One region of the Streptomyces sp. ATCC 21386 genome, then DNA from elsewhere that is predicted to be linked to it. Evidence: predicted binding sites of a transcription regulator. Region 1 holds the regulator's gene; the other holds the start of a gene.

Evidence for each region. Region 1 encodes HspR, which represses chaperone genes until heat shock. Its sites were predicted from a motif close to TTGAGNNNNNNNNNCTCAA; they were not measured.
Region 2: the regulator HspR is predicted to act here: its motif matches at 1,833-1,851, upstream of dnaK (molecular chaperone DnaK).

The regions. Positions count from the first base shown of each region.
Region 1 covers NZ_JAAVVL010000001.1:276,601-281,573, forward strand. The annotation lists gene dnaK (molecular chaperone DnaK) at 1-1,205, shown strand, start outside; gene grpE (nucleotide exchange factor GrpE) at 1,202-1,879, shown strand; partial or broken gene dnaJ (molecular chaperone DnaJ) at 1,931-3,110, shown strand; gene GWK25_RS01305 (heat shock protein transcriptional repressor HspR) at 3,116-3,571, shown strand; gene GWK25_RS01310 (PA14 domain-containing protein) at 3,648-4,973, opposite strand, start outside.
Region 2 covers NZ_JAAVVL010000001.1:3,353,490-3,358,462, reverse strand. The annotation lists gene dnaK (molecular chaperone DnaK) at 1-1,760, opposite strand, end outside; gene GWK25_RS14665 (OsmC family protein) at 1,884-2,309, opposite strand; gene GWK25_RS14660 (hypothetical protein) at 2,443-4,254, opposite strand; gene GWK25_RS14655 (ATP-binding protein) at 4,251-4,973, opposite strand, start outside.

The sequences.
Region 1 (4,973 bases):
GCGCCGGCCACGGCGTGGACCTCGCCAAGGACAAGATGGCGCTCCAGCGTCTGCGCGAGGCCGCCGAGAAGGCCAAGATCGAGCTGTCCTCGTCCACCGAGACCTCGATCAACCTGCCCTACATCACCGCCTCCGCCGAGGGCCCCCTGCACCTCGACGAGAAGCTCACCCGCGCCCAGTTCCAGCAGCTGACCGCGGACCTGCTGGAGCGCTGCAAGACGCCGTTCCACAACGTCATCAAGGACGCCGGGATCGCCCTCTCCGAGATCGACCACGTCGTTCTCGTCGGTGGCTCCACCCGTATGCCCGCCGTCGCCGAGCTCGTCAAGGAGCTGACCGGCGGCAAGGAGGCCAACAAGGGTGTGAACCCGGACGAGGTCGTCGCCATCGGCGCCTCGCTCCAGGCCGGTGTCCTCAAGGGTGAGGTCAAGGACGTTCTGCTCCTCGACGTCACCCCGCTGTCCCTCGGTATCGAGACCAAGGGCGGCATCATGACCAAGCTCATCGAGCGGAACACGACGATCCCGACCAAGCGGTCCGAGATCTTCACCACCGCCGAGGACAACCAGCCCTCCGTGCAGATCCAGGTCTACCAGGGCGAGCGCGAGATCGCGGCGTACAACAAGAAGCTCGGGATGTTCGAGCTGACCGGTCTGCCGCCGGCGCCCCGCGGCGTCCCGCAGATCGAGGTCTCCTTCGACATCGACGCCAACGGCATCATGCACGTGACCGCGAAGGACCTGGGCACGGGCAAGGAGCAGAAGATGACCGTCACCGGCGGCTCCTCGCTGCCGAAGGACGAGGTCGACCGCATGCGCCAGGAGGCCGAGCAGTACGCGGAGGAGGACCACCGCCGCCGCGAGGCCGCCGAGACCCGCAACCAGGGCGAGCAGCTCGTCTACCAGACCGAGAAGTTCCTCAAGGACAACGAGGACAAGGTCCCCGGTGACATCAAGACCGAGGTCGAGGCGTCCGTCGCCGAGCTGAAGGAAGTGCTCAAGGGCGAGGACACCGCCGAGATCCGCACGGCCACCGAGAAGGTCGCGGCCGTCTCGCAGAAGCTCGGCCAGGCCCTCTACGCCGACGCCCAGGCCGCGCAGGCCGCGGGCGGCGAGGCCGGCGCCGGCGCCGGTGACGCCAAGGCCGACGATGACGTCGTCGACGCCGAGATCGTCGACGAGGACCGTAAGGACGGTGCCGCGTGACGGAGGAGACCCCGGGCTTCGACGAGCAGCAGCCGCAGTCGGCTCAGCCGCAGCAGCCTGATGTCCCCTCCGGCTCCGCCGAGGACGCCGAGTCGAAGGCCGCCCCCCAGGAGGGGGCGGCCCCGGCCGGGGACGCGGCAGCGACGGCCCAGGTGGCCGGTCTGACGGCGCAGCTGGACCAGGTGCGTACGGCGCTCGGTGAGCGCACGGCGGACCTCCAGCGCCTCCAGGCCGAGTACCAGAACTACCGTCGGCGGGTCGAGCGCGACCGGATCACGGTCAAGGAGATCGCCATCGCGAACCTCCTGACCGAACTCCTGCCCGTACTCGACGACATCGGCCGCGCGCGCGAGCACGGCGAACTCGTCGGCGGCTTCAAGTCCGTCGCCGAGTCGCTCGAGACCGTCGCCGCGAAGATGGGCCTCATGCAGTTCGGCAAGGAGGGCGAGCCCTTCGACCCGACGATCCACGAGGCCCTGATGCACAGCTACGCGCCCGACGTCACCGAGACGACGTGCGTGGCGATTCTCCAGCCGGGGTATCGCATCGGCGAGCGCACCATCCGCCCCGCGCGGGTGGCCGTGGCCGAGCCGCAGCCCGGCGCGCAGACCGCCAAGGCCGAGGAGGCCGAGGCGGCCGACGACAAGGAGAGCGGTGGCCCGGACGAGGGCTGACGCCACAGGCCGACACGGCATGCAGGGTGAGTGGAAGGAGGGACGTCGAGGATGAGTACCAAGGACTTCATCGAGAAGGACTACTACAAGGTCCTCGGCGTCCCCAAGGACGCCACCGAGGCCGAGATCAAGAAGGCGTACCGCAAGCTCGCCCGCGAGTACCACCCGGACGCCAACAAGGGGAACGTCAAGGCCGAGGAGCGCTTCAAGGAGATCTCCGAGGCCAACGACATCCTCGGTGACCCCAAGAAGCGCAAGGAGTACGACGAGGCCCGCACCCTCTTCGGCAACGGCGGCTTCCGCCCCGGACCCGGCGCCGGCGGCGGCTCGTTCAACTTCGACCTGGGCGACCTCTTCGGAGGCGGCGCGCAGGGCGGCGGGGGGAGCGGGCGGCTTCGGCGGGGGCATCGGCGACGTCTTCGGCGGCCTGTTCAACCGGGGCAGCTCCGGCACCACCCGGGTGCAGCCCCGGCGCGGCCAGGACATCGAGTCCGAGGTCACGCTGAGCTTCACCGAGGCCATCGAGGGCGCGACCGTACCGCTGCGCATGTCCTCGCAGTCGCCCTGCAAGGCCTGTTCGGGCACCGGCGATGCCAACGGCACCCCCCGGGTGTGCCCGACGTGCGTCGGAACCGGCCAGGTCGCGCGGGGCTCGGGCGGCGGTTTCTCGCTCACCGACCCCTGCCCGGACTGCAAGGGCCGCGGCCTGATCGCCGAGCACCCCTGCGACATCTGCAAGGGCTCAGGCCGCGCCAAGTCCTCCCGCACCATGCAGGTCCGGATCCCGGCGGGCGTCTCCGACGGCCAGCGGATCCGGCTGCGCGGCAAGGGCGCCCCCGGTGAACGGGGCGGCCCCGCGGGCGACCTGTACGTCGTCGTGCACGTCGACCCGCACCCGGTGTTCGGCCGCAAGGACGACAACCTCACGGTGACCGTCCCGGTGACGTACCCCGAGGCGGCACTCGGCGGAGAGGTCCGGGTCCCGACCCTGGGCGGTCCGCCGGTCACCCTGAAACTGCCTCCGGGCACCCCGAACGGCCGTACGATGCGGGCCCGGGGCAAGGGCGCCTTCCGCAAGGACGGCACCCGCGGGGACCTGTTGATCACGGTCGAGGTGAGTGTCCCGAAGGACCTGTCGGGGAAGGCTCGTGACGCGCTGGAGGCGTATCGCGAGGCGACCGCGGGCGAGGACCCGCGAGCGGAGCTGTTCCAGGCCGCGAAGGGAGCATGAATGTGATGGACGGCCGCCGTAGGAACCCTTATGAGCTGACGGAAGAGACACCGGTGTACGTCATCTCGGTGGCCGCCCAGCTCTCCGGTCTGCACCCGCAGACCCTGCGCCAGTACGACCGTCTCGGCCTGGTCTCCCCGGACCGCACCGCCGGGCGGGGCCGTCGCTACTCGGCCCGTGACATCGAACTGCTGCGCACCGTCCAGCAGTTGTCGCAGGACGAGGGCATCAACCTGGCCGGCATCAAGCGCATCATCGAGCTGGAGAACCAGGTCGCCGCGCTCCAGTCCCGGGTGGCCGAGATGGAGGCCGCGCTCGACGGCGCCGCCGCGGCCATGCGCCAGCGCGAGGCGGCGGTCCACGCGTCGTACCGGCGCGATCTGGTGCCGTACCAGGAAGTGCAGCAGAGCAGCGCGTTGGTGGTGTGGCGGCCGAAGGGGCGGCAGCCGTCGGCAGACTGACGGTACGTCAAGTAGGAAGAGGGGCCCGGAGGTTCAGCTGAACCTCCGGGCCCCTGCTGTGTCCTGGTAGGTGTGCTCAGGGGGCCAGGGCCGCCCAGGCGTCGTCGGGGGCGGATTCGGTGCCGTCGGTGTGGAGGGCGGTCACCCAGTAGAAGTGGGTGGTGCCGGCGGCGGCCGTGGTGTCGGTGTACGACGTGCCGGTGACCGGGTCGGCGGTCAGGGGCTCGTAGGCGGCGGTGGCCGGGTTCCACCGGTACACCCGGTAGCCCGTGATGTCCGTCCCGTCGGAGTCGCCTGACAGCTTCCAGGTGAGGTCGACGCCGGCCCCGCCGGCGGCCTTCCCGGCGCTCGCGTCGACCAGCCGGTCCGCGGGGGTCTCCACGGTGGGCCGCAGGTCGAGCTCGGTGACGGTCGTGGACACCATCTTGTCGGCCGACGTGTAGGTGGAGTTGCCCGAGGTGTCCACCGCGTCCACGAAGTACGTGTGGTGCTCGCCGTCCTGGAGGTTCGCCGAGTCGACGAGCCGGCTGGTGCCCGCCTCGACCGTGCCCACATGCGTGTACTCGGTCCCGTCGTCCACCGTGCTGAGGCGGAACACGTTGTACTCGGCGAGGTCGGAGACCGGGCTGTCGTCCCAGTCCAGGACCGTGCCGTACTCGGTGGCGGTGGCCGTGAACCCGGTGACGAGCGGCGGGGCGGTGCCGTCGCCGTAGCCGTGGGAGATGGTCTGCGAGGGGGCCGACTCCCGGCCGAGCGCGTCGACGGTCGTCACCCAGTACACGTAGAACCCGTCGTCGGGGCTCGGCACGACCGTGGTGTCGGTGCAGGTGTAGGTGTACTTGGTGCCGTAGGCGGTGTCGGTGAGCTTCGGTTCGCAGGGCACCACCCGGGAGTCGACGACGTCGAAGGTCCCGGTCGCCTCGTCGAAGCGGCGCTCCTCGCGGTGGACGCGGAACTCGGTCGGCGCGTACGGCGACACGTCCCAGCGCAGATCGACGCCGCCGCCGTCCTCCGGCCGGTTCTCCGTCTTCCAGAAGTACGTCGTCGCGAGCGGCCGGGCGATCGACACCACCGACGAGTACGCGGTGTTGCCCGCCGCGTCCGACACCGCGACCTTGTAGTACGAGGTCTCCCCGTACGGGGCGGTGGCATCGGTCGCCGAGTTGCCCCAGGGGCCCTTGACCTCCTCGAACGGTCCGTCGGGCGAGGCGGCCCTCAGCAGCCGGTTCGTCTCGGCACCTTCGGACATCCACCAGAGGGACACCCCGTGGAGGGAGGACTCACCGCTGACCTTCAGATCCCGGACGGTCGGCGGGATCCGGTCCACCGTGGTGACCAGCTGATCGGCCGTGCCCGTCGACGTGTTGCCCGCCTTGTCGTAGGCGCGGACCTCGTAGTAGTA
Region 2 (4,973 bases), 3.1 Mb from region 1:
GCCCGGCCGGCGGCCGCCGCGTACATGGCCTGGCCCATGCGCTGGCTGACGGTGGAGAGGTGGTCGGTTGCGGCGCGAAGGGACGCGGTGTCCTCGGGGTGCTCCAGGAGGCGCTTCACCTCCGCCACCGCGGACTCCACCTCGGCCCTGCTGTCGGCGGGGACGCGCTCCTCGTTCTCGCGGAGGAACTTCTCGGTCTGGTAGGCGAGTTGCTCGGCGTGGTTGCGGGTCTCGGCGGCCTCACGGCGCCGGCGGTCGTCGTCGGCGTACTGCTCGGCCTCCCGCATCATGCGGTCGATGTCGTCCTTGGGGAGCGCGGAGCCGCCGGTCACCGTCATCTTCTGTTCACGGCCGGTGGCGAGGTCCTTCGCCGAGACATGCATGATGCCGTTCGCGTCGATGTCGAAGGCCACCTCGATCTGCGGGACACCCCGCGGCGCGGGCGGCAGCCCGGTGAGGTCGAAGACGCCCAGCTTCTTGTTGTACGCGGCGATCTCCCGCTCGCCCTGGTACACCTGGATGCCGACCGAGGGCTGGTTGTCGGCCGCCGTCGTGAAGATCTCCGAACGGCGTGTGGGAATCGTCGTGTTGCGCTCGATCAGCTTGGTCATGATGCCGCCCTTGGTCTCGATGCCCAGGGACAGCGGGGTGACGTCGAGGAGCAGGACGTCCTTCACGTCGCCCCGGATGACGCCCGCCTGGAGCGCGGCGCCGACCGCCACCACCTCGTCGGGATTCACCCCCTTGTGCGGGTCCTTGCCGGTGAGTTCCCGGACCAGGTCGCTCACGGCGGGCATCCGCGTCGAACCGCCCACGAGGATGACGTGGTCGATCGCCGCGAGCTTCACCCCCGCGTCCTTGACGGCCTGGTGGAACGGCGTCCTGCACCGGTCGAGCAGGTCGGCGGTCAGCTCCTGGAACTGGGCGCGCGTCAGCGTCTCCTCCAGGTGGAGGGGGCCTTCGGCGGAGGCGGTGACGTACGGGAGGTTGATCGACGTCTCGGAGGAGCTGGACAGCTCGATCTTGGCCCGCTCGGCGCCCTCCCTCAGCCGCTGCAACGCCATCTTGTCGCGGCCGAGATCGACGCCGTGCTGCCCCCGGAAGCGTTGGACGAGATGCTCTACGACCCGCTGGTCCCAGTCGTCGCCCCCGAGCCGGGTGTCGCCGTTGGTGGCCTTCACCTCGATGACCCCGTCACCGATCTCCAGGAGGGAGACGTCGAAGGTGCCGCCGCCGAGGTCGAAGACGAGGACGGTCTGCTCCTCGCCCCGGTCCAGGCCGTAGGCGAGGGCCGCCGCCGTGGGCTCGTTGATGATCCGCAGGACCTTCAGGCCCGCGATCTCCCCCGCTTCCTTCGTCGCCTGCCGCTGCGCGTCGTCGAAGTACGCGGGCACCGTGATGACGGCGTCGGTGACGTCCTCCCCGAGGTACGACTCGGCGTCCCGCTTCAGCTTCTGCAGCACGCGCGCGGACAGTTCCTGGGCCCGGTAGCGGGTGCCGTCCACGGAGCCCTCCGTGGGGAACCGCCAACTCGCGTCGCCCATGTGGCGTTTGACGGAGCGCGCCGTGCGCTCCACGTTCGTCACGGCCTGCCGCTTGGCGATCTCGCCGACGAGCACCTCGGCGTTCTTGGCGAAGGCCACCACCGACGGTGTGGTCCGCTGTCCCTCCGCGTTGACGACGACGGTCGGCTCACCGCCCTCCAGCAGGGCCACCACCGAGTTCGTCGTCCCGAGATCGATCCCGACCGCACGCCCCATCGCCGTCCCCTTCCAGCGGAGTCCGCAAGGATCCGCGAGGTCCGCCAAGTGTTCCCACCACCAGCACAAAACTTGAGTGGGCTCTTGTCAATGGGGCGGAGACGGGGCGCACGAAGCAGACGGTCAGGCCAGCTCGGCCGTCAGCGTGATCGTCGTGCCGGTCAGGGCCTGGCTGACCGGGCAGTTCTTCTTTGCGCCCTCGGCCGCCTCCTGGAAGCCGGCCGCGTCGAGGCCGGGGACCTCGCCGCGGACGGTGAGGTGGATGCCGGTGATGCCCTCGCCCGGCTGGAACGTCACGTCGGCCTTGGTCTCCAGGCGGGTGGGCGGGGTGCCCGCGCCCGTGAGGCCGTGGGAGAGCGCCATGGAGAAGCAGCTGGAGTGGGCGGCCGCGATCAGCTCCTCGGGGCTGGTCTTGCCGTTCGCCTGCTCCGCGCGCGACGGCCACGACACCGGCTGCGAACCGATGCCGGAGGAGTCGAAGGTGACGGTGCCGGTGCCCTTGAGCAGCTCGCCTTCCCAGACGGTGTGTGCGGTGCGCGTGGTGGCCACGATGAGTCCTTTCCTGTCAGTCACGATGCCGGAGTCCCGTCGCGGGGGATTCCGCTGCGGGGGTCTCCGCCACGGGGATCCCGTCGCCGGGGTTCCGTGCCCCCATCCGATCACACTCCGGCGGGTACGAGGCTCATCTCACCCTGAACACCGGCCCCCGCGCGGTGAACGGCAGGCGAGCACCTTGGGGGATCAGATACGCGTGCTCCCGCCGTACCCGCAGCACGTCGCACCAGCCGTCCGTGATGACCAGGACCGGCGCGCCCGGCGGGAAGTCGTCGGCGCGGTGCAGCAGATCGACGCCCGGCTGCAGTTCCGTACCGCCGCGCCCGCGTACCCGTACCCGCCCGGCGATCTCGGTGACCGGCAGGTATCCCGCGTCGTGCGGCGCGGCGTCGCAGAACACGACCCGGGCGGCCGGTACGTCCCGGGCCGCCGCGTACGAGGCGATCGCGCCCAGCGCCTTGCCGAGCAGCGTCCGGTCCATGGAACCGGAGGTGTCGAGGACGACACCGAAGGTGCAGCGGGCGATCTCCTCGGGCGGGAAGTACCGTCCGGCGCGCGGGATGTCGGGGGTGGCGGACTGACGGCGCGAAGGGCGCGCGTAGGTGCGTACGGCCTGAGGGCTGGGTACGAACTCGTCGAACCAGCGGGCGAGTTGTGCGTCCCAGGGCAGGGGCGGATGGCTGAGGGCACGGATCTCCTCGACCAGACCGGCGGGCAGCAGGCCGCGTTCCTGCCGCTCGTGCAGGTCGAAGCCCCGGGCGAGGCCCCGGCGGTAGAACTCGTCGAGGTCCACGTAGTCGCGCGGCGAGCCGAGCGGACCGCCGAGGATGTCGCCCACGCCCTTGCCGCGCGGGGTGGCGAGCCTGCGCATCCGGCGCAGGTCGCCGACGATCCGGTCGTAGACCTCCTCGGCCGACAGCCCGGTCAGTTCGGGGTCGTACAGCAGCCCCTCGGGCATGGTGCCGACCTGCATCTCGCGCAGCCAGTCGTTGATGACGTAGTCGGCGGCGATGTTGAACAGGAACGGGTCGCGGGTGCCGCAGCGGTCGCCGTGACGCAGGGCGGCGTGCAGCATCTCGTGGGCGAGGATGAACCGCCACTCCTCGTCGTCGAACTGGCGGAGCGGGTTGAGGTAGATCTCGCCCGCCTCCGCGTCGACGGCCGCGACGGAGATGCCGTGGGCGTGGGCGAGTTCGACGTCGGCGACGATCCGGATGCCGGCCGCGATGCCGCCGAGCAGCGGGTAGGAGGAGATGAACCAGCTCAGCGCCTTCTCCCAGGGCCGCATGCGGGTCGGCTCGTCCTCCAGGGACTCCCGGCGGCCGCCGGCCATGTCCATCGCGGCGGACATCGTGCGGGTGAGGGCGTGCGCGAAGGCGAGCTGCCAGTCCGTGGGTGTGCCCAGCCACTTGGGCCAGGGCAGCAGCAGTTGGTCGGGCTCCCCGCCGGCTGTGCCGCAGTGCTCGTACGCCGCCGGGAGTCCGTCACGGCGCCAGCGTGCGGCGAGGCGCTCCTCGTCGCCGTCCGGGTAGCCGGCGGGCAGGTGCTCGGGCGTCACGCCGACGGGGAAGGTGAGCAGGAACCGGTTGACGGCGACGCAGCGGGCGGCGAGGTCGAACCGGTCGGGCTGGGTGGGCTCGCCCTGCGCCGGCGGGACGTGTCCGAAACCCAGGTGGAGGGCGGCGTGGGCGATGGCCCAGGCCCAGGCGTCGGGGGCGGCGAGCCGGTCGGGGTGCGCGTGCAGCACGCCCTCGGAGTCGACCCGGACGAGGCCCTCACGGGGCGCGAGGTCGCACTTCTCCTTGCGGCAGACGCTGAACCCGACCGCCCGCAGCGCGGAGTTGCGCCGCACCGCCTCCAGCCCCGCCTCGAACGCCTCGGCTGCGAGGTCCCGCTGTGTCTTCCGTTTCCCCCGGCCCTTGCCGCCGGCCGTGCTCACCGGCGCGCCTCCACCAGTCGGGGCATGTCGCGGGCCGCCTCGACCAGGAACCAGGCGGGCAGCACGGGGTTGCCGTCGGTGTCGTCGGCGATGACGGTCTGGGCGACCTCGACGGAGATCTCCGCGAGCCGCACCAGCAGGGACTTGGCGCGGTACGCGGTCTGCCGGCCGTTCGCGGACATGTGCTGCTTGCTGACCGGCAGTTCCTTGATCAGCCGGCCGCGGAAGGAGTCGGCCAGGTAGTACAGCAGGTCGCGGTCCTCCACGCGGTGGGGCCAGCCCGCCTCGCCCTTGAGGATCGCCTCGATGCCGAACCGGCTGCGCACGATCTTGACGTAGCCGCAGAAGGCCACCGCGTGCGCGGGCGTCAGTGTGCCGTGCGCGAGGACCTTCAGGGTCTCCTCGTCGAGGTCGGTTCCGAAGGAGTGCAGCGCGTCGGAGAGCATGTGCCAGGAGCGGGGCGTGGAGAACGGCTCCTCGCTCTTCGGCGGCTTCGACCACAGCTGGTCCGGGCGGTCGGTGAGGTGGTCCAGGACCCAGGGGTGGATCCCGTTGCCCTCCGCCCAGAGCAGCCAGTCCTTCGCCGACGCCTGGAGGTGGACGTGGGTGAGCCGGTTGACCAGGGCGGAGGCGATGGGGCGGGCCAGGGCGTTGTCGGTGGCACGGTTGCCGGCGCCGACGACGATCGAGCCCTTCGGCAGCTCGTAGTTGCCGATACG